3 regions of the Staphylococcus pseudintermedius genome follow, and region 3 is predicted to be linked to each of the others. Evidence: a T-box and tRNA genes for the amino acid it is inferred to sense, from the RefSeq annotation. Region 3 holds a T-box; the other regions hold tRNA genes.
What was found. A T-box is a leader RNA that pairs with one kind of tRNA and senses whether it is charged. The one in region 3 lies ahead of P3U61_RS05505 (valine--tRNA ligase), so its partner is inferred to be a tRNA-Val.

Region 1 (8,360 bases), 1.2 Mb from region 3:
TCTCTAGAGCGGTCAAAGGATGTCAAGATTTGGTAAGGTTCTTCGCGTTGCTTCGAATTAAACCACATGCTCCACCGCTTGTGCGGGTCCCCGTCAATTCCTTTGAGTTTCAGTCTTGCGACCGTACTCCCCAGGCGGAGTGCTTAATGCGTTAGCTGCAGCACTAAGGGGCGGAAACCCCCTAACACTTAGCACTCATCGTTTACGGCGTGGACTACCAGGGTATCTAATCCTGTTTGATCCCCACGCTTTCGCACATCAGCGTCAGTTGCAGACCAGAAAGCCGCCTTCGCCACTGGTGTTCCTCCATATCTCTGCGCATTTCACCGCTACACATGGAATTCCACTTTCCTCTTCTGCACTCAAGTTTTCCAGTTTCCAATGACCCTCCACGGTTGAGCCGTGGGCTTTCACATCAGACTTAAAAAACCGCCTACGCGCGCTTTACGCCCAATAATTCCGGATAACGCTTGCCACCTACGTATTACCGCGGCTGCTGGCACGTAGTTAGCCGTGGCTTTCTGGTTAGGTACCGTCAAGATGTGCACAGTTACTTACACATTTGTTCTTCCCTAACAACAGAGCTTTACGATCCGAAGACCTTCATCACTCACGCGGCGTTGCTCCGTCAGGCTTTCGCCCATTGCGGAAGATTCCCTACTGCTGCCTCCCGTAGGAGTCTGGACCGTGTCTCAGTTCCAGTGTGGCCGATCACCCTCTCAGGTCGGCTACGTATCGTCGCCTTGGTAGGCCGTTACCCCACCAACTAGCTAATACGGCGCGGGTCCATCTATAAGTGACAGCAAGACCGTCTTTCACTGTAGAACCATGCGGTTCAACATGTTATCCGGCATTAGCCCCGGTTTCCCGGAGTTATTCCAGTCTTATAGGTAGGTTACCCACGTGTTACTCACCCGTCCGCCGCTAACGTCAAAGGAGCAAGCTCCTTATCTGTTCGCTCGACTTGCATGTATTAGGCACGCCGCCAGCGTTCATCCTGAGCCAGGATCAAACTCTCCATAAAAGAAGTAAGCTTGATATAGCTCGTTGATTGTTTAAGTCAATCACTCTCGAAAGTACTTTTGAAGTACTCAAATTATTGGAATTAACGTTGACATATTGTCATTCAGTTTTCAATGTTCATTTCAAATATATAATGGTGGAGACTAGCGGGATCGAACCGCTGACCTCCTGCGTGCAAAGCAGGCGCTCTCCCAGCTGAGCTAAGCCCCCATGTTATTTTACAGAAGTCGGGAAGACAGGATTTGAACCTGCGACCCCTTGGTCCCAAACCAAGTGCTCTACCAAGCTGAGCTACTTCCCGTTATTAAGATGGCGCGCCCGATAGGAGTCGAACCCATAACCTTTTGATCCGTAGTCAAACGCTCTATCCAATTGAGCTACGGGCGCATAATTAAAGATGGTGCCGAGGACCGGAATCGAACCGGTACGGTGATCTCTCACCGCAGGATTTTAAGTCCTGTGCGTCTGCCAGTTCCGCCACCCCGGCAAAAATAATGGAGCAGAAGACGGGATTCGAACCCGCGACCCCGACCTTGGCAAGGTCGTATTCTACCGCTGAACTACTTCTGCTCAATAGTATTCGAATGGTGAGCCATAGAGGATTCGAACCTCTGACCCTCTGATTAAAAGTCAGATGCTCTACCAACTGAGCTAATGGCTCATAAAATGGTGCCGGCCAGAGGACTTGAACCCCCAACCTACTGATTACAAGTCAGTTGCTCTACCAATTGAGCTAGGCCGGCAATGGTGGAGAATGACGGGATCGAACCGCCGACCCTCTGCTTGTAAGGCAGATGCTCTCCCAGCTGAGCTAATTCTCCATATGTAATGCCTGGCAACGTCCTACTCTCGCGGAACGTAAGTCCGACTACCATCGGCGCTAAAGAGCTTAACTTCTGTGTTCGGCATGGGAACAGGTGTGACCTCTTTGCCATTGTCACCAGACAATAATTATTTTATTAAGTAGCTTATCGGCTACCTTTTTATAATACATGTTTTGCAAATACTTTTCAATAGTTAATTTTACACTTTGTTTAAGTTTTTTACAAACATTTTAAATTTGTTTTGCCGTTCAATTTGACGACTTTTATATAATACTCAATTATCTTTTCAAAGTCAACACTTTTTAACACCTTTTTTTAAAATAAATTCAAACCGATTTGCATGACCATTTCTGTGCCCACCACATGTGAAACCAACCTAGTCTCGCCATATCCATTCACCATGCATCATAGTATTCTCTCCTCTACACATCGCAATATGAAGTGTCCCTCGTGTTCATCCTTTTCTCCTTTACTAAAGCTAAAAAACGCCTGTACACTGAATAGACAATGTACAAGCGATTAATAATACATCTTATTTTTGGCGCATATATGGGAATAATAACACGTCACGAATAGATGGAGAATTCGTTAATAACATCACGAGGCGGTCAATACCGATACCTAATCCACCTGTTGGCGGCATACCGTATTCTAATGCCTCAATGAAATCCTCATCCATTTCATGTGCTTCGTCGTTACCTTGCTCTTTTTCTACTAATTGTGCTTCAAAGCGTTGACGTTGATCGATTGGGTCATTTAATTCTGTGAACGCATTCGCATGTTCGCGACCTACAATAAACAACTCAAAGCGATCAGTGAAACGTGGATCTTCAGGGTTCTTCTTAGCTAAAGGAGAGATTTCAATTGGATGACCATAAATGAATGTCGGTTGAATTAAAGTTTCTTCTACTTTTTGTTCGAAAAATTCATTTAGAATGTGACCATACTTCATATTATCATCTACTTCAATACCATGTGCTTTCGCTAATTCGTGTGCTTCTTTGTCTGATTTCACTTCATAAAAGTCTACACCTGTCGCTTCTTTAACGGCATCGACCATGTGTAATCTACGCCATTGTGGTTCTAAATTAATTGTTTCATCACCGTACTGAACTGAAGTTGTACCTAATACGCGACGAGCGATGTGTGCAACTAATTCTTCAGTTAATGACATAATATCTTTGTAATCTGCATACGCTTCATACAATTCAATCATCGTAAATTCTGGGTTATGACGTGTAGAAACACCTTCGTTACGGAATACACGTCCGATTTCATATACTTTCTCCAAACCACCTACGATTAAACGTTTAAGGTGTAGTTCGATGGCAATACGCATGTAAAGTGTTGCATCCAATGCGTTGTGGTGTGTCACGAATGGCTTCGCTGCAGCACCCCCTGCGATTTGATGCATCATTGGTGTTTCCACTTCTAAAAACCCTTTTTCATTAAGGTAATTACGCATTTCTTGAAGAATACGGCTACGATTAATAAATGTTTGCGTGCTTTCTTCGTTGGTAATTAAGTCAAGATAACGTTGACGGTAGCGTTGTTCAATATCTTGTAAACCGTGATGTTTGTCCGGTAATGGACGTAACGCTTTAGATAAAAGTTTGAATGACTTCGCTTTTACTGATAATTCTCCAGTATTTGTTTTAAACATAATACCTTCAACGCCGACAATATCACCTAAGTCTGCAGTATTCCAAATACCAAATTGTGCGTCACCCACTTGGTCTTTACGTACATAAATTTGAATTTGACCCGATAAATCTTGAACGTGCGCAAATCCTGCTTTACCTTTACCACGTTTTGTCATAATACGACCTGCAATTACCGTATGACTTTCCGTTTCTTTTTCAGCAAGTTCTTCTTTTGCGTATTGATCCCATTGAGCTTTTAACGTTTCCGCAGTTCCAGTACGCTCAAACTTCTCACCGAATGGATCAATCCCTAAGTCTCTTAATTCTTGTAATTTTTGTCGACGGACCTGCATTTGGTCATTCAATTCTTCTGTCATGCTTACCTCTCCTTTTCGCTTCTTATGCCTCTATTTTTTGTTTTTCCATTTGTTCATCACGGAATTCTGTTAAAATCTCAGTCATTTCGGCTAAGGTTTCTGCCTGGTTTAATGCTTTACGCGCTTTACCATTGCCTCTGACACCTTTAAGGTACCATGACGCGTGTTTGCGCATTTCCATAACGCCCACTTTTTCACCTTTTAAATCTACGAGACGATTCAAGTGTAATAAAGCAATCTCAATTTTTTCGTCGATTTGAGGCTCATCAATTAACTCGCCTGTTTCTAAATAATGCACCGTACGATAAATCATCCATGGATTGCCTAATGCTTCACGTCCAATCATGACTGCATCCACACCTGTCTCTTTAAGCATCTTTTCAGCAAGTTCTGGACTCGTAACGTCACCATTACCGATGACAGGAATGTTAACTGCTTCTTTCACTTGACGAATAATATCCCAATCTGCCTTACCTTCGTACATTTGAACACGTGTGCGACCATGTAGCGAAATCGCCGCAGCACCAGCACGTTCAGCAGCTTTTGCATTTTCAACGGCGAAGATATGGTCCTCATCCCAGCCGATACGCATTTTACATGTCACAGGCTTGCTCACACGTTCTGTTACCGCCGACACCATTTCATAAATTTTGTTCGGATCTAATAACCAACGTGCACCCGCTTCACATTTAATGATTTTTGATACTGGACAGCCCATATTAATATCAATAATGTCAGCTGTTGTATTTTTATCTACATATTCGGCAGCTTCGACTAATGTTTCTTTTTCACCACCAAAAATTTGTAACGATAATGGACGTTCATTTTCATCGATGTATAACATTTTCATCGTTTTTGGGTTGTTAAACAAAATCGCTTTATCGCTCACCATTTCTGCGCACACTAGCCCGGCACCGAACTCTTTTACAGTAAGTCGAAATGCTGAGTTACACACACCTGCCATAGGCGCAAGCACGACTCTGTTTTCAATTTCAACGTCGCCAATTTTCCACATTTCAAATTTCCTCCAATATATTCAAAGTCAATCACCAAAATCCATCACAATATTGCTTTATATTTTACTACTGTATCATCATGAGGTACGATCTGTTGAATTTTTTGGCCCGAATGCGGTTCGGTAACATTGGCAGCAATATCATTTAATGGTACCATCACAAAAGCACGTTCAGTCATACGCGGGTGCGGCACCGTTAAATCATCCTCTTCAATGATTTCATCGCCGTACAATAAAATGTCAATATCCATTGTACGTGGGCCCCATCGCACTTTACGTACACGATGTAACTCTGCCTCAGTTTCTAAAGCGACCTTTAACAAGTCTTGTGCAGAAAGTTGTGTTTGAATGTGTAAGCATAAATTCAAAAAATCAGGTTGTTCTGTATATCCGACCGGCTTCGTTTCATAAATAGGTGAAATCGCAACAACATTAATCTTGTCATGAGCATCTAATAAATCAATCGCTGCTTTTAACTGTGCTTCTCGGTCACCCATGTTACTGCCTAAACCTAAATACACATCAATCATGGTGATTCGCCCTCACAATTTCTACACCGACCCCTTGATAATAACCAGGTATAGGTGGATTTTTTTTAGTGATTCTAACTTTCGTTTCCATTACACGATTATAGTGTGAATTTATACGTAATGCAATACGTTCCGCAAGATGTTCAATTAATTGCACAGCAGAACCATGCATAATGGCTTTGATATCTTCATATACTTCACCGTAATGTACAGTATCTTCCACGCGATCAGACGTACCTGCTACACTTAAATCCACTTTCATTTCAACATCAACGGTAAAAATTTGACCGATTTCATTTTCTGCAGGGAGCGCGCCATGATACGCATAAAATTCAAGTCCTTTTAAAAATATTTTATCTTCCATCTTCATATCCTTTCAACGCATCCATTGTTTTGGCCAATCGTGCATTCATTAAAACATTATGTACACGAACACCATGTACACCTTTCATAATACCGTAAGCTGTTGTGGCTGCCGTCGCTTCATCGCGCTCATCAACTTGATTGTCGCCACCGAGTAAAAATTTAATCAAACGCTTTCGACTCGTCGCTAACAAAACTTTATAACCTGTTGCAACAAGTTCATCTAACCGTGACATCACTTCTTGTTCTTCTTCACGCGTTGTCGCAAATCCAATACCCGGATCAAGCCAAATACGTTCACGATCAATCCCGGCGAGCACCGCTTTATTCGCTTGCTTTAATAACATGACAAGCATTTCGTCCATCACCGGTACGTTCCGCTCGCCATCACCATTATGCATTAAAATGACTTCTGCGTCGTATTTCGCAACCACTTGAAACATGCGTGAATCATAAAGCCCTGCCCACTGATCATTAATCATTGTAGCACCCGCTTCAAGTGCAGCTTCTGCAACTTCGCTTCGAAATGTATCGACTGAAATAGTGACGTCCAAATGTTGTAAAGCTTTAACGACCGGGATGACACGTGCAAGTTCTTCCTCCACTGTGACTTCCTCTGTGACTTCCTCGTGACCTGGACGTGTGGATACGCCTCCTACATCAATGATATGTGCGCCTTGTTCAACCATCTTAGTCCCATGTTCAACCGCGCGATCAACTTCATTAAAGCGCCCACCATCTGAAAACGAATCCGGTGTGACATTTAAAATACCCATAATTTGTGTTTGTGGCATGTTACAATCTTCCTTTCCGCCTCATTCAACCATTCACATCCACCTTAGAATAGGTATATTATAACAAATTTCTGAAGCTTTCATACAATGTCAGCCATCGTCTTCAAAGCGGAATGATAAGCATACTTGATGTCTAAGTGAGACACATCATTTTCTATAGCCGTATCACTAAAATGCAATAAAAAAGCAGGACTGTATGTGCACAGCCCTACTGTTGTCTCTTATTCAAAATTATAAAGTGGTGTAGAAAGGTAACGCTCACCATTACTTGGCAATACCGTTACAACTGTCTTACCTTTACCTAGTTCTTTCGCTTTTTGAATCGCCGCATAAATTGCCGCACCTGAAGAAATACCGCCTAAGATACCTTCTTCTTTAGCAACACGACGAGATGTTTCCATCGCTACTTCATTGCCGACTTTAATAATTTCATCATAAATTTCTGTGTTTAACGTACCTGGTATAAAGCCCGCACCTAAACCTTGTAATTTATGAGGTCCTGGTTCGCCACCACTTAATACTGGTGAGTCTTCAGGTTCGATGGCAACGATTTGAATGTCTGGATATTTTTCTTTTAACACTTTACCAGCACCTGACAAAGTACCACCCGTACCTACACCTGCTAAAAAGGCGTCGATGGTACGGCCTTCAAATTGTTCTACAAGTTCTGGACCTGTTGTTAATTCATGCACTTTGGGGTTAGCTGGGTTTTCGAATTGTTGTGGTTCAAAATAGCCATGTGTCTCTTTAAGTTCTTTCGCTTTTTTAATTGCACCTTTCATCGCTTCTGCACCCGGTGTCAATACGAGTTCTGCACCGTAAGCTTTTAATAAGTTACGACGTTCCATACTCATTGTTTCAGGCATTGTGAAAACAGCTTTATAACCTTTTGCCGCACATACAAATGCTAAACCGATACCTGTATTTCCTGAAGTAGGTTCGACAATTGTATCGCCTGGCTTAATTTTGCCTTCTTTTTCTGCTTGTTCAATCATCGCTAAGGCAATACGGTCTTTCACAGAGCCGCCTGGATTCTGATATTCTAATTTCACATAAATGTCTGCAGCATCTTCACCTGCTTGATGACGTAACTTAACAACAGGTGTTTGACCAATAATGTCTGTAATATTATCCACTGGTTTTCTGACCATCCTCAACAACCTCACTTTTCAATTAATTTTCTCGTTAAAACATAGCTATTATATCGGATATCTATAGTGTACCACTAAATGTACGCGAGCAAAAGCACATTCTAAGTCGCAACTGTTTTTTATCAAGATATCGACCGATGTTAACGCCTATATCGTTTAAAAGGCTCGCATACTCCATTCTATATCATTGAAGACCGAGAAGAAATGAAGTCGTTTAAAAGTGACTTAATTAGCCATCAATTCATGTGAGACGATAACGATTTTGAAATTGTTCATCAAACTCAAAACTTGCCCTCATGTGCTAAAGTTATCAATGTAAAATTGCCAAAATGTAGGGGGATTGAAAAACCGCCAATGCTACTTCTAATATAACAAGATCATGAAGTGTTGGCGAGTTAAGACAAGTCTCTGGAAAAGCGAATCCATACCGGCAACCTTAAAGAATGCGTGTTCATGAGGGCAAGTTAAGGAAAATATTAAATTAAATATCATCAAAATTTTTATTCCAGCTTGTTACATGTGTTTAAGATGGCATTTCAGCAAGTAACGCCTTCAATTCATCTTCGGAAAATGAATAACGTGAGCGACAGAAATGACATTCCGCTTCTGCACCGTGATCTTTTGCAATCATATCTTCAAT
Region 2 (8,360 bases), 430 kb from region 3:
CCCGCAACGAGCGCAACCCTTGAACTTAGTTGCCATCATTCAGTTGGGCACTCTAAGTTGACTGCCGGTGACAAACCGGAGGAAGGTGGGGATGACGTCAAATCATCATGCCCCTTATGATTTGGGCTACACACGTGCTACAATGGACAATACAAAGGGCAGCGAAACCGCGAGGTCAAGCAAATCCCATAAAGTTGTTCTCAGTTCGGATTGTAGTCTGCAACTCGACTACATGAAGCTGGAATCGCTAGTAATCGTAGATCAGCATGCTACGGTGAATACGTTCCCGGGTCTTGTACACACCGCCCGTCACACCACGAGAGTTTGTAACACCCGAAGCCGGTGGAGTAACCATTTTGGAGCTAGCCGTCGAAGGTGGGACAAATGATTGGGGTGAAGTCGTAACAAGGTAGCCGTATCGGAAGGTGCGGCTGGATCACCTCCTTTCTAAGGATAATATACGGAATATCACCATCAGGTGATAAGCGAATTAACGTGACATATTGTATTCAGTTTTGAATGCTCATTCATTGAGGATTCAGAATGAATTGTACATTGAAAACTAGATAAGTAAGTATAGATTTTACCAAGCAAAACCGAGTGACAAGCGTTTAAAAGCTTGAAACAAAAAATTATCGCTAGTCGTCAAATGACGACTCACATAATTAATAACTGGTGATTTTGGAAAAGATTGTATTTCGGTAGACGACATGATGTTTTGAAAACGTTTGTCAGTCTATGAATCACAAGCATGAGCGAAGGCGCTTACTGCACGTAAGTAACTGAGTGAATGTGAAGTGATGAAGCCGAATGCGAACGTTTGCCAAAATATCATATAGATTAAGTTATTAAGGGCGCACGGTGGATGCCTTGGCACTAGAAGCCGACGAAGGACGTTACTAACGACGATATGCTTTGGGGAGCTGTAAGTAAGCTTTGATCCAGAGATTTCCGAATGGGGAAACCCAGCACGAGTTATGTCGTGTTATCTGCATGTGAATACATAGCATGCAAGAAGGCAGACCCGGAGAACTGAAACATCTTAGTACCCGGAGGAAGAGAAAGAAAAATCGATTCCCTGAGTAGCGGCGAGCGAAACGGGAAGAGCCCAAACCAATAAGCTTGCTTATTGGGGTTGTAGGACACTCTGTACGGAGTTACAAAAGAATTTGTTAGACGAATAACCTGGAAAGGTTAATCAGAGAAGGTAATAATCCTGTAGTCGAAAGCGAATTCTCTCTTGAGTGGATCCTGAGTACGACGGAGCACGTGAAATTCCGTCGGAATCTGGGAGGACCATCTCCTAAGGCTAAATACTCTCTAGTGACCGATAGTGAACCAGTACCGTGAGGGAAAGGTGAAAAGTACCCCGGAAGGGGAGTGAAAGAGAACTTGAAACCGTGTGCTTACAAGTAGTCAGAGCCCGTTAATGGGTGATGGCGTGCCTTTTGTAGAATGAACCGGCGAGTTACGATCTGATGCAAGGTTAAGCAGAAAATGTGGAGCCGTAGCGAAAGCGAGTCTGAATAGGGCGAATGAGTATTTGGTCGTAGACCCGAAACCAGGTGATCTACCCTTGGTCAGGTTGAAGTTCAGGTAACACTGAATGGAGGACCGAACCGACTTACGTTGAAAAGTGAGCGGATGAACTGAGGGTAGCGGAGAAATTCCAATCGAACTTGGAGATAGCTGGTTCTCTCCGAAATAGCTTTAGGGCTAGCCTCAAGTGATGATTATTGGAGGTAGAGCACTGTTTGGACGAGGGGCCCCTCTCGGGTTACCGAATTCAGACAAACTCCGAATGCCAAATAATTTAACTTGGGAGTCAGAATGTGGGTGATAAGGTCCATATTCGAAAGGGAAACAGCCCAGACCACCAGCTAAGGTCCCAAAATATATGTTAAGTGGAAAAGGATGTGGCGTTGCCCAGACAACTAGGATGTTGGCTTAGAAGCAGCCATCATTTAAAGAGTGCGTAATAGCTCACTAGTCGAGTGACACTGCGCCGAAAATGTACCGGGGCTAAACATATTACCGAAGCTGTGGATTGTCCTTTGGACAATGGTAGGAGAGCGTTCTAAGGGCGTTGAAGCATGATCGCAAGGACATGTGGAGCGCTTAGAAGTGAGAATGCCGGTGTGAGTAGCGAAAGACGGGTGAGAATCCCGTCCACCGATTGACTAAGGTTTCCAGAGGAAGGCTCGTCCGCTCTGGGTTAGTCGGGTCCTAAGCTGAGGCCGACAGGCGTAGGCGATGGATAACAGGTTGATATTCCTGTACCACCATTATTCGTTTTAAGCGATGGGGGGACGCAGTAGGATAGGCGAAGCGTGCTGTTGGAGTGCACGTCCAAGCAGTGAGATTGAGTGTTAGGCAAATCCGGCACTCTTAAGATTGAGCTGTGATGGGGAGAGGAACTTGTTCCTCGAGTCGTTGATTTCACACTGCCGAGAAAAGCCTCTAGCTAGAATAACGGTGCCCGTACCGCAAACCGACACAGGTAGTCAAGATGAGAATTCTAAGGTGAGCGAGCGAACTCTCGTTAAGGAACTCGGCAAAATGACCCCGTAACTTCGGGAGAAGGGGTGCTCTTTGAGGTTCACGCTTCGAAGAGCCGCAGTGAATAGGCCCAAGCGACTGTTTATCAAAAACACAGGTCTCTGCTAAACCGTAAGGTGACGTATAGGGGCTGACGCCTGCCCGGTGCTGGAAGGTTAAGAGGAGTGGTTAGCGCAAGCGAAGCTACGAATCGAAGCCCCAGTAAACGGCGGCCGTAACTATAACGGTCCTAAGGTAGCGAAATTCCTTGTCGGGTAAGTTCCGACCCGCACGAAAGGCGTAACGATTTGGGCACTGTCTCAACGAGAGACTCGGTGAAATCATAGTACCGGTGAAGATGCCGGTTACCCGCGACAGGACGGAAAGACCCCGTGGAGCTTTACTGTAGCCTGATATTGAAATTCGGTACAGTTTGTACAGGATAGGTAGGAGCCTTAGAAGCGTGAGCGCTAGCTTACGTGGAGGCATTGGTGGGATACTACCCTAATTGTATTGGATTTCTAACCCGCAGCACTTATCGTGCTGGGAGACAGTGTCAGGCGGGCAGTTTGACTGGGGCGGTCGCCTCCTAAAGAGTAACGGAGGCGCTCAAAGGTTCCCTCAGAATGGTTGGAAATCATTCATAGAGTGTAAAGGCATAAGGGAGCTTGACTGCGAGACCTACAAGTCGAGCAGGGTCGAAAGACGGACTTAGTGATCCGGTGGTTCCGCATGGAAGGGCCATCGCTCAACGGATAAAAGCTACCCCGGGGATAACAGGCTTATCTCCCCCAAGAGTTCACATCGACGGGGAGGTTTGGCACCTCGATGTCGGCTCATCGCATCCTGGGGCTGTAGTCGGTCCCAAGGGTTGGGCTGTTCGCCCATTAAAGCGGTACGCGAGCTGGGTTCAGAACGTCGTGAGACAGTTCGGTCCCTATCCGTCGTGGGCGTAGGAAATTTGAGAGGAGCTGTCCTTAGTACGAGAGGACCGGGATGGACATACCTCTGGTGTACCAGTTGTCGTGCCAACGGCATAGCTGGGTAGCTATGTATGGACGGGATAAGTGCTGAAAGCATCTAAGCATGAAGCCCCCCTCGAGATGAGATTTCCCAACTTCGGTTATAAGATCCCTCAAAGATGATGAGGTGAATAGGTTCGAGGTGGAAGCGTAGCGATACGTGGAGCTGACGAATACTAATCGATCGAAGACTTAATCAACATAATTGTTCATAAGGTAATGCTTGTGATAAATATACTTACTATCTAGTTTTGAATGTATAACATTCAACAACTTAATCTGGTGCCAATGGCAAAGAGGTCACACCTGTTCCCATGCCGAACACAGAAGTTAAGCTCTTTAGCGCCGATGGTAGTCGGACTTACGTTCCGCGAGAGTAGGACGGTGCCAGGTTAAGATTGATCCACAGTAGCTCAGTGGTAGAGCTATCGGCTGTTAACCGATCGGTCGTAGGTTCGAGTCCTACCTGTGGAGCCATGGCCCCTTGGTCAAGCGGTTAAGACACCGCCCTTTCACGGCGGTAACACGGGTTCGAGTCCCGTAGGGGTCATTGATATATGGAGAATTAGCTCAGCTGGGAGAGCATCTGCCTTACAAGCAGAGGGTCGGCGGTTCGAACCCGTCATTCTCCACCATTTTTAATTGCATACATATCGGAGGGGTAGCGAAGTGGCTAAACGCGGCGGACTGTAAATCCGCTCCTTCGGGTTCGGCAGTTCGAATCTGCCCCCCTCCACCATCGATGGGCTATAGCCAAGCGGTAAGGCAACGGACTTTGACTCCGTCACTCGCTGGTTCGAATCCAGCTAGCCCAGCCATAAGAGCCATTAGCTCAGTTGGTAGAGCATCTGACTTTTAATCAGAGGGTCAGAGGTTCGAATCCTCTATGGCTCACTTTCAAACCTTATTCCAAATGGGATAGGGTTTTTATTTTGGGTTCTAGCCCTTTTCTCCTCCTGCTATTAGCAACGCCACATCCAGTACGTGCATCTCGAACACCGCTCAGCTCGGTGCTCTTTTTCTAACAAAATTTAAAATGAATAAAATCTACAGTTTCATTCATATCCAATCGTCGTACACATAGTTTATAGTTATAAAAATTCATTAAAGCACATATAGTTAAATCCTATACGACTTCTACATAATTACAGCACTTGAATTCAACGGTCTAAACAACTATTCTGAAATTGTATGCATATTCAATTGATTTAAAGGGGCAATTGAGATGCAGACATTGTTAAATGAATCATTAAAAAAAGGGGAGACAACAAATGAATAAAATTATAGAACTCATCGGTGCACCCACTACATTTGGGCAGAAAAAGCTAGGTGTTAATTTGGGGCCAGATGCTATTCGATATGCTGGGGTGTTACCTCGTTTAAAACGTATCGGTCATGAGGTCATTGACACAGGGAACGTTGACGTTCCTCCTGTGGATATTGAGAAATTCATGTCTCAACAAGAGGGTTTACAAAATTATGAAGAGATTCTCGCTTTCTCAAAATCATTAAAGGAAAAAGTGTCGGACAGTATTCGTCAACAACATTTCCCCGTTATTTTAGGGGGTGACCATTCGTTAGCTATTGGTTCGATCTCGGGTGTTGCAGAGCATTATGATCACTTAGGTGTCATTTGGTATGACGCACATGGTGATCTGAATGTACCAGAAGAATCGCCATCCGGTAATATGCACGGGATGCCATTACGTATTTTGGCGGGTGAAGGGGATGAAAAGCTCGTTCAACTTGGTGGCTTTGCACCTAAAGTGAAACCAGAAAATATTGTGCTAATCGGTATGCGTGATTTAGATTTTGGTGAACGTGAATATATTAAGAAACATCAAATTCGTACATATACGATGGCTGATATTGATGAGCGGGGTATTCGTTCAGTCATTGAAGAAAGTATTGCATATTTAAAAGATAAGACTGATGGTGTGCATTTATCATTAGATGTCGATGCTTTAGATCCTAATGAAACACCGGGTACAGGTACGAAAGTTTCAGGTGGCTTAACCTATCGTGAGAGTCATTATGCATTAGAATTACTCAATCAATCCGGCATGATTACATCAATGGATATTGTTGAAGTGAATCCACTTTTAGATGTAGAAAATCATACTGCAGAACAAGCCGTTGCTCTGTTAGGTTCATTTTTTGGCGAAACATTGTTATAAAGTATCATTTAAAATATGAATGTTAAATATTGAAACGAGGTAAGGCGCAAGTATGTCATCTTTATCTCGTTTTTGATTTGTTGTTCAGTTGAATTCATCCTATTTTACATAAAACGATTGAATATATCGAATGAAATATTTAAAAGTGATTTATTTTTACTCTGATATGACAAACGCTTATGAACATTGGTATAATAAGGAACATGGGAATAGATTACCGGAGGAGATACTATGCAAATTTCACACCTCTTTGAAAATTTAAGCACGCTTGAGGTCATCACAGGTATTCTAGATTTATTAATTGTATGGTATGTCATTTATTTACTGATTACAGTCTTTAAAGGGACGAAAGCAATTCAATTATTAAAAGGGATATTATTTATACTTGTAGGGAAAGCAATCAGTGAATACTTACAACTGACAACGACTTCGAGACTTTTTGATTTGGTATTACAATGGGGGTTCTTAGCCATTATTGTAATTTTCCAACCTGAAATTAGACGTGCGTTAGAACAACTTGGGAGAGGGAGCTTGTTCAAACGCTATGCCACGACGTCTACAGTAGAAGTGCCCAAATTAGTGGATTCAGTCTCTAAAGCCGTGCAGTATATGGCCAAGCGACGGATAGGTGCGTTAATTGTCTTTGAAAAAGAAACCGGTTTACAGGATTACATCGAAACGGGTATACCGATGCATTCTGACATTTCACAAGAATTATTGACGAACGTCTTTATTCCGAACACGCCATTACATGATGGCGCGATGATTATTCAAGGTGACAAAATTGCAACAGCGGCCAGTTATTTACCGTTGTCAGATAGTCCGAAAATCGCGAAAAGTCTCGGCACACGTCATCGTGCAGCAGTTGGAATTTCAGAAGTTTCTGATGCCTTTACCGTCGTTGTGTCTGAAGAGACGGGATCAGTTTCTGTCACATTTGATGGGAAATTGAGAAAAGATATATCACCTGAAGTGTTTGAAGAACTATTAACAGAGCATTGGTTTGGCTCACACTTTGGAAAGAAAGGTGTGAATTAGATGTTAGAATCAAAATGGGGCTTACGTTTTACTGCTTTCATTTTAGCATTGCTCTTATTTTTATCAGTCAATCACGTGCTCGGTGATTCGTTTAATACAGACAGTGTTTCCAATGATGGGAATAAAACGATTAAAAATGCACCGGTTGAAGTGATTAACAACGATAAAAGTCTTTATATCTCTGGCGCGCCTGATACGGTTGATGTCGAGTTGAATGGACCGCAATCTAAAGTGTTACGCGCACAAAAAACAGAAGATTTTAAAGTTGTGTTAGATGCGTCAAACATTCAACTAGGTGAATATTCGCTAGACTTCCAAGTGCGTGGCTTAGATAAAGATATTAACTATCGTGTTTATCCGAAAGATGTCACAGTCTCAGTTGAGAAAAAGGAAACGAGAACATATCATATTGAGCCGAATGTGAGTCCATATGTGATTGATCCCAATTTCAAGATTACAGATACATCGGTGTCACCAGATACGGTAAAAATCACAGGGGGCAAGGCACAATTAGACCGCATCGCATTTGTGAAAGCAAGTTTCCGTAATGAGAACAATATTTCAGAAAAGACCACGGGAGAAGCGAATATTTCAGTTTTTGATAAGAACATGAATAAACTGGATGTGCAAGTCGATCATCCGACAGTTGATTTAACTGCAGAAGTGGAACCTTATTCCAAAAAAGTTAAATTAGACGTGTCGACAAAAGGAACCCCTGCAGATGGTATCAATATATCGAGTATTGATCTGGAGTCAGATGCGATAGAAATATTTGGAAACCGTCATGATTTAGAGAAGATCAATGAAATTAGTGGTGAAATTGATGTGAAAGGTGTTTCATCTGATACAGAACGGGAAGTAAAGCTAGACTTACCGAAAAATGTGACGAAAACATCACCAGAAAAATTAAAAGCAAAAATAAATGTAGAATGATGAATGAAATAAAAGGAGATTTGATTTATGGGTAAATATTTTGGGACAGATGGTGTAAGAGGCGTTGCGAACAAAGAACTCACACCTGAGCTCGCTTTCAAGTTAGGTCGTTATGGGGGATATGTTTTAGCACATAACGAAGATAAAAAACATCCACGTGTCCTTGTAGGTAAAGATACACGTGTTTCAGGTGACATGTTAGAACATGCATTAATTGCAGGTTTAGTTTCTATTGGTGCTGAAGTCATGCGTTTAGGTGTCATTTCTACTCCAGGTGTGGCTTATTTAACAAGAGAAATGGGTGCAGAGTTAGGTGTGATGATTTCAGCTTCACATAACCCTGTTGCGGATAATGGTATTAAGTTCTTTGGTTCAGATGGCTTCAAATTGTCAGATGCGCAAGAGAATGAAATTGAGGCATTATTGGATCAAGAAAATCCTGATTTACCACGTCCAACAGGTAAAGATATTGTGCACACATCGGATTATTTCGAAGGCGCACAAAAATATTTAAGTTATTTAAAATCAACTATCGAAGTGAATTTAGAAGGCTTAAAAATTGCATTAGACGGTGCACACGGTTCAACAGCAGCACTAGCACCATTTTTATTCGGTGACCTTGAAGCAGATACAGTGACAATTGGCTGTAATC
Region 3 (8,360 bases):
TATTCACTTCTAAACGCGATTGACGTACTGCTTTAATGATTTCAACTAATTGTTCCATCACATCTTTACTTTCTTCAAACACGAGCGATGCATCCACTGTTGGCCATGCACTTGTCACGATAGATTCACCTTCATGCGGTAAATTTTGCCAAATGTGTTCAGTGACAAACGGCATAAATGGATGTAATAGACGCATAATACGATCTAAAGCATAACTAAGTACAGAGCGTGTAACGTTTTTCTGAACCTCATCGTCACCGTTCATTGGAATTTTACTCATTTCAATGTACCAGTCGCAGAACTCATCCCAAATAAAATTATACAATACGCGTCCCACTTCGCCAAATTCATACTTGTCGCTCAGCTGTGTGACAGTGTCAATCGTTTCATTCAAACGTGTTAATATCCATTGATCTGCAACTGATAAATCGCTCGATAAATTAATATCTTCAAATTTGAATGAGTCACCAATATTCATCAAACTAAAACGCGCGGCATTCCAAATTTTATTAATAAAGTTCCAAACAGACTCTACTTTTTCTGTTGAATAACGTAAATCGTGACCTGGTGAAGACCCTGTTGCCAAGAAATAACGTAAGCTGTCGGCACCATATTGATCAATGACGTCCATTGGGTCCACACCATTACCTAATGATTTACTCATTTTACGACCATCTTCAGCACGGACTAAACCATGTAATAATACGTCGTTAAATGGTTTTTGACCTGTGAATTCTAAACCTTGGAAAATCATACGCGCAACCCAGAAGAAAATAATGTCGTAGCCTGTTACTAACACATTCGTTGGATAAAAACGTTGATAGTCTGCTGCGTCTTCATTTGGCCAACCAAGAGTTGAAAACGGCCATAATGCACTAGAGAACCACGTATCTAGCACGTCTTCATCTTGTGTCCAATTCTCAATATCTACAGGTGCTTCTTCGCCTACATAAAGCTCTCCAGTTTCATTATGGTACCACGCTGGAATTTGATGCCCCCACCAAAGCTGTCTCGAAATTGTCCAGTCACGGATTTCTTCCATCCAACGATTAAATGTCTTTTCAAAACGCGGTGGTACAAATTCGATGCGGCCATTTGTTTTTTGATTATTTAAAGCTTGTTCTGCTAGTGGAGCCATTTTAACGAACCATTGTGTTGATAAGTATGGCTCAACAACAGCGCCCGAACGTTCAGAGTGGCCTACCGAATGGACATGGTCATCGATTTTAATAACTAAACCTTCTTCTAACAAGTCTTTAACGAGCTGTTTACGGCATTCAAAACGATCCATGCCTTCATATTTGCCCGCTTCAGCATTCATGCGCCCTGCTTCATCCATGACAACAATACGTTCTAAATTATGACGATTCCCTATTTCAAAGTCATTCGGGTCATGTGCAGGTGTTACTTTCATTGCACCACTACCAAATTCTTTATCGACATAGTCATCTGCAATAATCGGTAATTCACGACCAACGACAGGTAAAATCACAGTCTTACCGATAACATCTTGGTAACGTTCATCATCTGGATTCACGACAATCGCAGTATCTCCTAACATCGTTTCAGGACGTGTCGTAGCAATTTCCATGTAGCCTTCACCGTCAGCAAACGGATATTTAAAATGATAAAACTTGCCATTGACGTCTTCGTGAACAACTTCAATATCAGAAAGTGCGGTTCTCGCAGCTGGATCCCAGTTAATGATACGTTCGCCACGATAAATCAATCCTTTGTTATACATATCAACAAAGACTTTACGGACAGCTTGACTTAATCCTGAATCCAATGTAAAGCGCTCTCTAGAATAGTCTAAACCTAGACCTAACTTTGCCCATTGTTGGCGAATAAATGACGCATATTCTTCTTTCCATTCCCATGCCTTTTCAAGGAACTTTTCACGACCAATATCATGACGAGAGATACCTTCTTCTCTCATTTTCGCTTCTACTTTCGCTTGAGTTGCGATACCTGCATGGTCCATGCCTGGCAAGTAAAGCGTTTCATAGCCTTGCATACGTTTCATACGTGTTAAAATGTCTTGTAATGTCGTATCCCACGCGTGACCTAAATGCAACTTTCCTGTCACATTCGGTGGTGGAATCACAATAGTATATGTAGGTTTATCTGAATGATCACTTGGTTTAAAAAGTTCTTGGTCTAGCCATTTTTGATATCGACCCGCTTCAACTTCTTGCGGGTTATACTTCGGTTTCATTTCCATTAAAAATCCCTCCATTAAAATAAAAAAACACCTGTCCAAAATAGGACGGATGTTCCGCGGTACCACCTATATTCAATAGTGCAAACAAATCTCTACACTACTGCTCTCTTATGATTAACGCTCATGACACGCTTTAACCTACTCTTAGTTCAATTAAAGTTCAAAACGGGCTACCTTCAGTTATAACTTTTATGCATTTCCAGCTCCCATGCACTCTCTATAAAAAGCGAATAACATACTCTTCCCTAACACTATTTTTAATTTCATTCTTATAGTATACTGAAACGACAATGAAGTCAATACAAGGAGGAATGAAAACGTGAACCCATGTGCATTTGGTACAAAAGATCCACTTTATCTCGATTATCACGATCACTGCTGGGGCAAACCACTCTATGATTCACGCGCTTTATTTGAGTTGTTAGCCTTAGAATCACAACATGCGGGACTTTCTTGGTTAACGATTTTAAAAAAGAAAGAAGCCTATCAACAAGCATTTCATCATTTTGATCCCCATCAAATTGCACAAATGCGTGATGAAGATATTGATGCATTAATGGTATTTCCAAATATCGTACATCATCGTCCAAAATTAGAAGCCATCGTCGCACAAGCGAAAGGTTATATTCAAATTGAACAAGATTACGATAGTTTCAGTTCGTTTTTATGGTCATTTGTCGATGGGGCACCGATTGATTTTAAATATCAATCTGTAGAAGAACGCATCACCGTCAATGATACAGCTATAACATTATCAAAAGCATTAAAAAAATATGGTTTTAAATTTATTGGTCCTGTTACTACATTTTCATTTATGGAAGCTGCCGGCCTTTATAACAGCCATTTAGTATCATGTCCCAACCGCTAAACCATATTAGATCAATCTATTTCACATACCCATCAATAACATTGCGCAATATAAAAGGACTTGGACGTGACATTATCCAAGCCCTTAATTGAAATCATTTTTATTGTTACGCTCTAAACATTTTAAATACACACTGACTAATGGTGCTATTAAAAATAAAATAAAGAATATACGGAAAATATGATAACTTGAAATCATCGCAACGTCCGCTCCGATATCCAATGCGACTAAGACGATTTGACTCATCCCACCTGGTGCCGCGCCGAGGAATAATTCATCAATAGAAGCATGGTTAATGAATTGTACAAGATAAACCATTGCTAACGCTCCAAAAATGAGCATGACATTTTGATAAGCAATTGCTACTGCAATTCTCCCTTTTAATTGATCGGTTAAATGCGCAATTTGAATACCGACACGAATCATATAAATAATTTGCGCACCTGCAATAATAGGTGCATCAAGTGTGAATGTAAGGTTCGTTACAAAATTCCATATGACTAACACAACAATAGGTGCCATCAACATTTTTGTAGGGAAATGGATCCACTTCATCAGTATATAAACGACTGCAATCCCTAAAGCAATGATTACAATATGTTGTATCGTTAAAACATCTGTTAAATATTGTACATTTGCTTCAGTGACACGATTCGAATGATCAGTTTTAAAGAAAAATGATATTAATGGCACTAATAACACGACAAAAATGACACGTGACGTTTGTGTCAGACTCACGACAAGGATGTCTGCTTTTTTATTTTCTTCAGCCATTACAATCATCTGACTCAACGCCCCTGGGATGACGCTTAAAATTGCCGTTTCACGATTGACATGTGCAATTTTTCTAAAACCAATGGAGACGACAAGTGCTAACAATAATATGAGGACACTCACTAAAACAATTGCGAGCCAATCATCTTTAATATCACTTGTCACGCTTCTTGTAAATGAAGTCCCTATTTGAACTCCGAGCATAATTAAACCCAGTTCACTCAACCAAAGCGGCCATTGAACATCGCGTTTTAGTACTTTTACGACAAAAATACTTGCCAAAATGGGCCCGAACATCCATGGCAACATGATATGCAATGCAAACAAGAGCCAACCAAACAAAATCGCAATGACGAGTACAAGTAAATTATTGAACATTTTATTTTGTACCATGGCCTCGCCTCCTAATTTTTCATCACAATGAGGAGTACGGTTAACACAGTTGCGGTATGACCTCACTCCACTCATAGCAACCATATATTATACGCTTTTCTATTGAACATGCAATTCGTAAAACTCATACGCTAGAATTGCGATAAATGATGATCACTAGCATACAAAAAACGTATGATAGTAGGCTTCAAATTTACACCATTAGAAAAAAAGAGGTCGGGACCACATCAATCCCCACCTCATCTAAGTTGTATTTAATTATTTTCCGAGACGTTCTAACGCAACATCGAAAGCATGCAATGTTTTTTCAATGTCTTCTTTTGTATGTGCTGTCGATAAAAACATACCTTCAAATTGTGATGGTGGCAAGAAAATACCTTGTTCAGCAAGTTCACGATACAATTGACCAAATAATTCTAGATCAGATTGATTTGCCTCTTTAAAGTTTGTGACTGGCCCTTCATTTAAGAAGAATCCAATCATCGAACCTGCTCGATTTACTGTTAACGGCACTTGATGTTTGGCGAAGATTTCAGTTAAACCTTCTTCTAACATATCACCAAGTTCATTAAAGTAATCATAGCTTTCTGGTGTTAATTGGCTTAAAGTCATATAACCACTCGTCATTGCAAGCGGATTACCTGATAATGTACCTGCTTGATAAATATCGCCGCTTGGTGCAATATGATCCATAATTTCTTTACGCCCACCGAAAGCACCAACAGGTAGACCGCCGCCAATCACTTTGCCTAGACACGTTAAATCAGGAATGACGTTAAAGTAGCCTTGTGCACAATTGTAACCTACGCGAAAACCTGTCATCACTTCATCAAAAATAAGTAAAGCGTCATTTTCTTTCGTAATGTCGCGTAACCCTTGTAAGAAGTTGTTAATCGGTGGTACGACACCCATGTTTCCTGAGACTGGCTCTACAATGACCGCTGCGATATCATCACCAAACTCTTCAAATGCGTATTTCACCGCTTCAAGATCGTTATAAGGCACCGTAATTGTATTTTTCGCCGTACCTTCTGGAACACCAGGTGAATCTGGCAAACCTAACGTTGCAACTCCTGAGCCGGCTTTAATTAATAACGAATCACTATGACCGTGATAGTTACCTTCAAATTTAATGATTTTATTTTTGCCAGTATAACCACGTGCTAATCGTAATGTATCTAATGTTGCCTCTGTTCCTGATGACACCATCCGCACTTTTTCAATGGAAGGCACACGTTCAATCACTAATTCAGCCAAACGGTTTTCTTCTAATGTTGATGCGCCAAAGCTTGTACCACGTTCGACAACATCATGAATCGCTTCAATTACTTTAGAATCACGATGACCTAAAATAAGCGGTCCCCAACTGAGCACATAGTCGATATATTCATTTCCGTCAATATCATAAATACGGCTTCCTTCACCACGTGACATAAAAATCGCTGGTGTGTCTACTGATTTAAATGCACGTACAGGGCTGTTCACACCTCCAGGCATCAGTTGTTCTGCTTTTTCAAATGCTTTAATTGATTCGTTATAACGCAATATTGCCGCCTCCTATTATTGTTGATCTAAATATTGACAAATGTCTTTCGCAAAGTAAGTGATGATCATATCTGCTCCTGCGCGTTTCATAGAAATCATTTGCTCCATCACAACTTTTTCTTCATCTATCCAACCATTTAATGCTGCTGCTTTTGTCATGCTGTACTCACCACTCACATTATAAGCAATAATCGGTACGTTGCTATTGTTACGTACATCACGAATAATATCAAGATAACTTAACGCTGGCTTGACAATCATCATATCTGCCCCTTCGTTAAGATCAGATTCTAACTCTCGTAACGCTTCAAGACGGTTCGCTGGGTCCATTTGATACGTTTTTCTATCACCAAATGATGGTGCGGATTCCGCTGCATCACGGAATGGGCCGAAGAAGCTTGACGCATATTTAATCCCGTAACTCATAATTGGAATATGGTAGTATCCTGCTTCATCTAAACCTTGGCGAATTGCTGCCACAAATCCATCCATCATATTACTAGGAGCAATAATATCTGCGCCCGCCTTCACTTGAGAAACAGCTGTTTGAACAAGTAAAGGCAATGTTTTATCATTATCGACATCATGTGTATGTGTGTCAATCACACCACAATGACCATGATCCGTATATTCACATAAACATGTATCGGCAAGAATTAATAAATCATTATACATGGACTTTGCCAAACGTGTTGCTTTTTGAATGATGCCATCTTCAATAAATGCGCCGGTCCCACATGCATCTTTTTCATTCGGAATTCCAAAGAACATAATGGCACGAATCCCTAAATCATATGCCGCTTTCAATTCTTCATGTAGTAGGTTTAAGCTGATTTGATATACGCCTGGTAATGATTTGATTTCTGCTTTGACATCATCTTTCTCTACAACAAAAATAGGATAAATCAAATCTTCTTTTCTCACATGTGTTTCTCTTACCATATCACGCATCACTTTTGATGAACGTAATCGTCTATGTCTATCGAATTGCATTATTGAACCCTCTCTTCTAAAATTTTTGTCACCATTGATTCTAAAGTTTGAATGTCAGCAATAGAACATGAATAGCCGTAATCTTGAATCTGTCGTGCTGTTTGTTGACCAATTGCATAATACGAGTCGAAATTTAAAGACGTATCATCGTGAAAAAACGCCTTGACAGCAGAAGCACTCGCAAACGTCAATGCATCCACTTGACCTGTTTCGATACGTGCTTTGGCTTCTTTCACATTTTCCAATAAAAAACATGAAGTATACAAATCAATTTTTTCAACATTGAAACCACGTACTTGCAACACTTCTTGCAGTAATGGCCGTGCGCGTTGACTGGATGGAATCAAAATATGCTGCCCTTGTTGTGTGGGGAATGCATCGAGAAATCCTTCTTGTGAGTAATCTGCTGGGAAGAAATCCACTCGCAACCCTTGTGATTCACAAAATGCTTTCGTTTTCTCGCCAATGACCGCTAATCTATTAAAATTTAACAACTTTAAATAAGGTTGAAAATGCGTAACGGCATTTTGAGATGTAAAAACAAGCCAATCATAGTGACGACCTAGCACTGATTGATCAAAAGGAAGTGGTTCAGTCGTCACAAATGGAAGATGAACGATTTCAGCGCGCTGATCATTATAACGCTTGGTTTGGGTCATCACTATAATAGGCTTCATCATTTACACCTCTTTCTCATTTAAAGCTTGAATAATCTTATCCGCACCTTGAGATTTAAGAACACGACTCACTTCGCTACCGACTTGTATTGGATCTTGACCTGAAAATGTGTACTCAAATCTTTGTTTACCATCTGGAGACATAATCAAACCCGTAAATTGAATCTCTGTATCATTTTTACGGGTTGCATAGCCCCCGATAGGGACTTGACAACTCCCATTCATTTCTTTTAAAAACGTGCGCTCTGCAGTGACACATGCCGCCACGTCTTCATTATGTACTTTTGCAAGTAATGCTAACAATTCATCATCATCTGCACGACATTCGATACCAAGTGCACCTTGGCCAATAGCCGGTACGAGTAAGTCTTCATCTAAATATGTTGTCACTATGTCATCAGACCAACCCATGCGTTTCAAACCTGCTGCCGCTAAAATAATCGCATCGTAATCTTCTGTTTCTAGCTTTTTCAAACGTGTGTCAATATTCCCTCTTATCCATTTGATTTCTAGGTTCGGATACTTCGCTAAAATCTGTGCACCACGTCTTAATGAACTTGTTCCGATAATACTACCATCAGGAAGTTCGTCCAACGGAATATGATTTTTTGAAATGAAAGCATCAAATGGATTTTCACGGTCTGGAATACACCCTAAAGTGAGGCCTTCAGGTAATTCGCTTGGAACGTCTTTTAATGAATGAATGGCCATATCGATGTCTCGGCTAAAGAGTTCGTTTTGTATTTCTTTCACGAATAACCCTTTACCACCGACTTTAGATAATTGACGATCCACAATTTGATCCCCTTTTGTTACAATTTCTTTAATTTCGATATCTAAAGTAGGATCAACTTCTTTTAAACGATCAATAAATTGTTGGCTTTGA

Region 1: it encodes a tRNA-Val, which carries the amino acid that the T-box ahead of P3U61_RS05505 (valine--tRNA ligase) is inferred to sense. The anticodon was not compared.
Region 2: it encodes a tRNA-Val, which carries the amino acid that the T-box ahead of P3U61_RS05505 (valine--tRNA ligase) is inferred to sense. The anticodon was not compared.

What each region holds. Positions count from the first base shown of each region.
Region 1 is NZ_CP120150.1:2,324,006-2,332,365, forward strand. Features, by position in the region: rRNA gene P3U61_RS11015 (16S ribosomal RNA) at 1-1,024, opposite strand, end outside; tRNA gene P3U61_RS11020 (tRNA-Ala) at 1,158-1,233, opposite strand; tRNA gene P3U61_RS11025 (tRNA-Pro) at 1,251-1,324, opposite strand; tRNA gene P3U61_RS11030 (tRNA-Arg) at 1,334-1,410, opposite strand; tRNA gene P3U61_RS11035 (tRNA-Leu) at 1,422-1,510, opposite strand; tRNA gene P3U61_RS11040 (tRNA-Gly) at 1,519-1,593, opposite strand; tRNA gene P3U61_RS11045 (tRNA-Lys) at 1,609-1,684, opposite strand; tRNA gene P3U61_RS11050 (tRNA-Thr) at 1,691-1,766, opposite strand; tRNA gene P3U61_RS11055 (tRNA-Val) at 1,769-1,844, opposite strand; rRNA gene rrf (5S ribosomal RNA) at 1,854-1,968, opposite strand; gene lysS (lysine--tRNA ligase) at 2,380-3,867, opposite strand; gene dusB (tRNA dihydrouridine synthase DusB) at 3,890-4,882, opposite strand; gene folK (2-amino-4-hydroxy-6-hydroxymethyldihydropteridine diphosphokinase) at 4,927-5,412, opposite strand; gene folB (dihydroneopterin aldolase) at 5,405-5,776, opposite strand; gene folP (dihydropteroate synthase) at 5,766-6,569, opposite strand; gene cysK (cysteine synthase A) at 6,791-7,720, opposite strand; gene hslO (Hsp33 family molecular chaperone HslO) at 8,244-8,360, opposite strand, start outside.
Region 2 is NZ_CP120150.1:727,736-736,095, forward strand. Features, by position in the region: rRNA gene P3U61_RS03240 (16S ribosomal RNA) at 1-447, shown strand, start outside; rRNA gene P3U61_RS03245 (23S ribosomal RNA) at 839-3,760, shown strand; rRNA gene rrf (5S ribosomal RNA) at 3,839-3,953, shown strand; tRNA gene P3U61_RS03255 (tRNA-Asn) at 3,963-4,037, shown strand; tRNA gene P3U61_RS03260 (tRNA-Glu) at 4,039-4,110, shown strand; tRNA gene P3U61_RS03265 (tRNA-Val) at 4,120-4,195, shown strand; tRNA gene P3U61_RS03270 (tRNA-Tyr) at 4,216-4,299, shown strand; tRNA gene P3U61_RS03275 (tRNA-Gln) at 4,304-4,378, shown strand; tRNA gene P3U61_RS03280 (tRNA-Lys) at 4,382-4,454, shown strand; gene rocF (arginase) at 4,832-5,737, shown strand; gene cdaA (diadenylate cyclase CdaA) at 5,969-6,775, shown strand; gene P3U61_RS03295 (CdaR family protein) at 6,776-7,708, shown strand; gene glmM (phosphoglucosamine mutase) at 7,736-8,360, shown strand, end outside.
Region 3 is NZ_CP120150.1:1,160,163-1,168,522, reverse strand. Features, by position in the region: gene P3U61_RS05505 (valine--tRNA ligase) at 1-2,224, opposite strand, end outside; T-box leader at 2,263-2,485, opposite strand; gene P3U61_RS05500 (DNA-3-methyladenine glycosylase I) at 2,544-3,092, shown strand; gene P3U61_RS05495 (AbrB family transcriptional regulator) at 3,177-4,259, opposite strand; gene hemL (glutamate-1-semialdehyde 2,1-aminomutase) at 4,518-5,756, opposite strand; gene hemB (porphobilinogen synthase) at 5,820-6,797, opposite strand; gene P3U61_RS05480 (uroporphyrinogen-III synthase) at 6,797-7,474, opposite strand; gene hemC (hydroxymethylbilane synthase) at 7,478-8,360, opposite strand, start outside.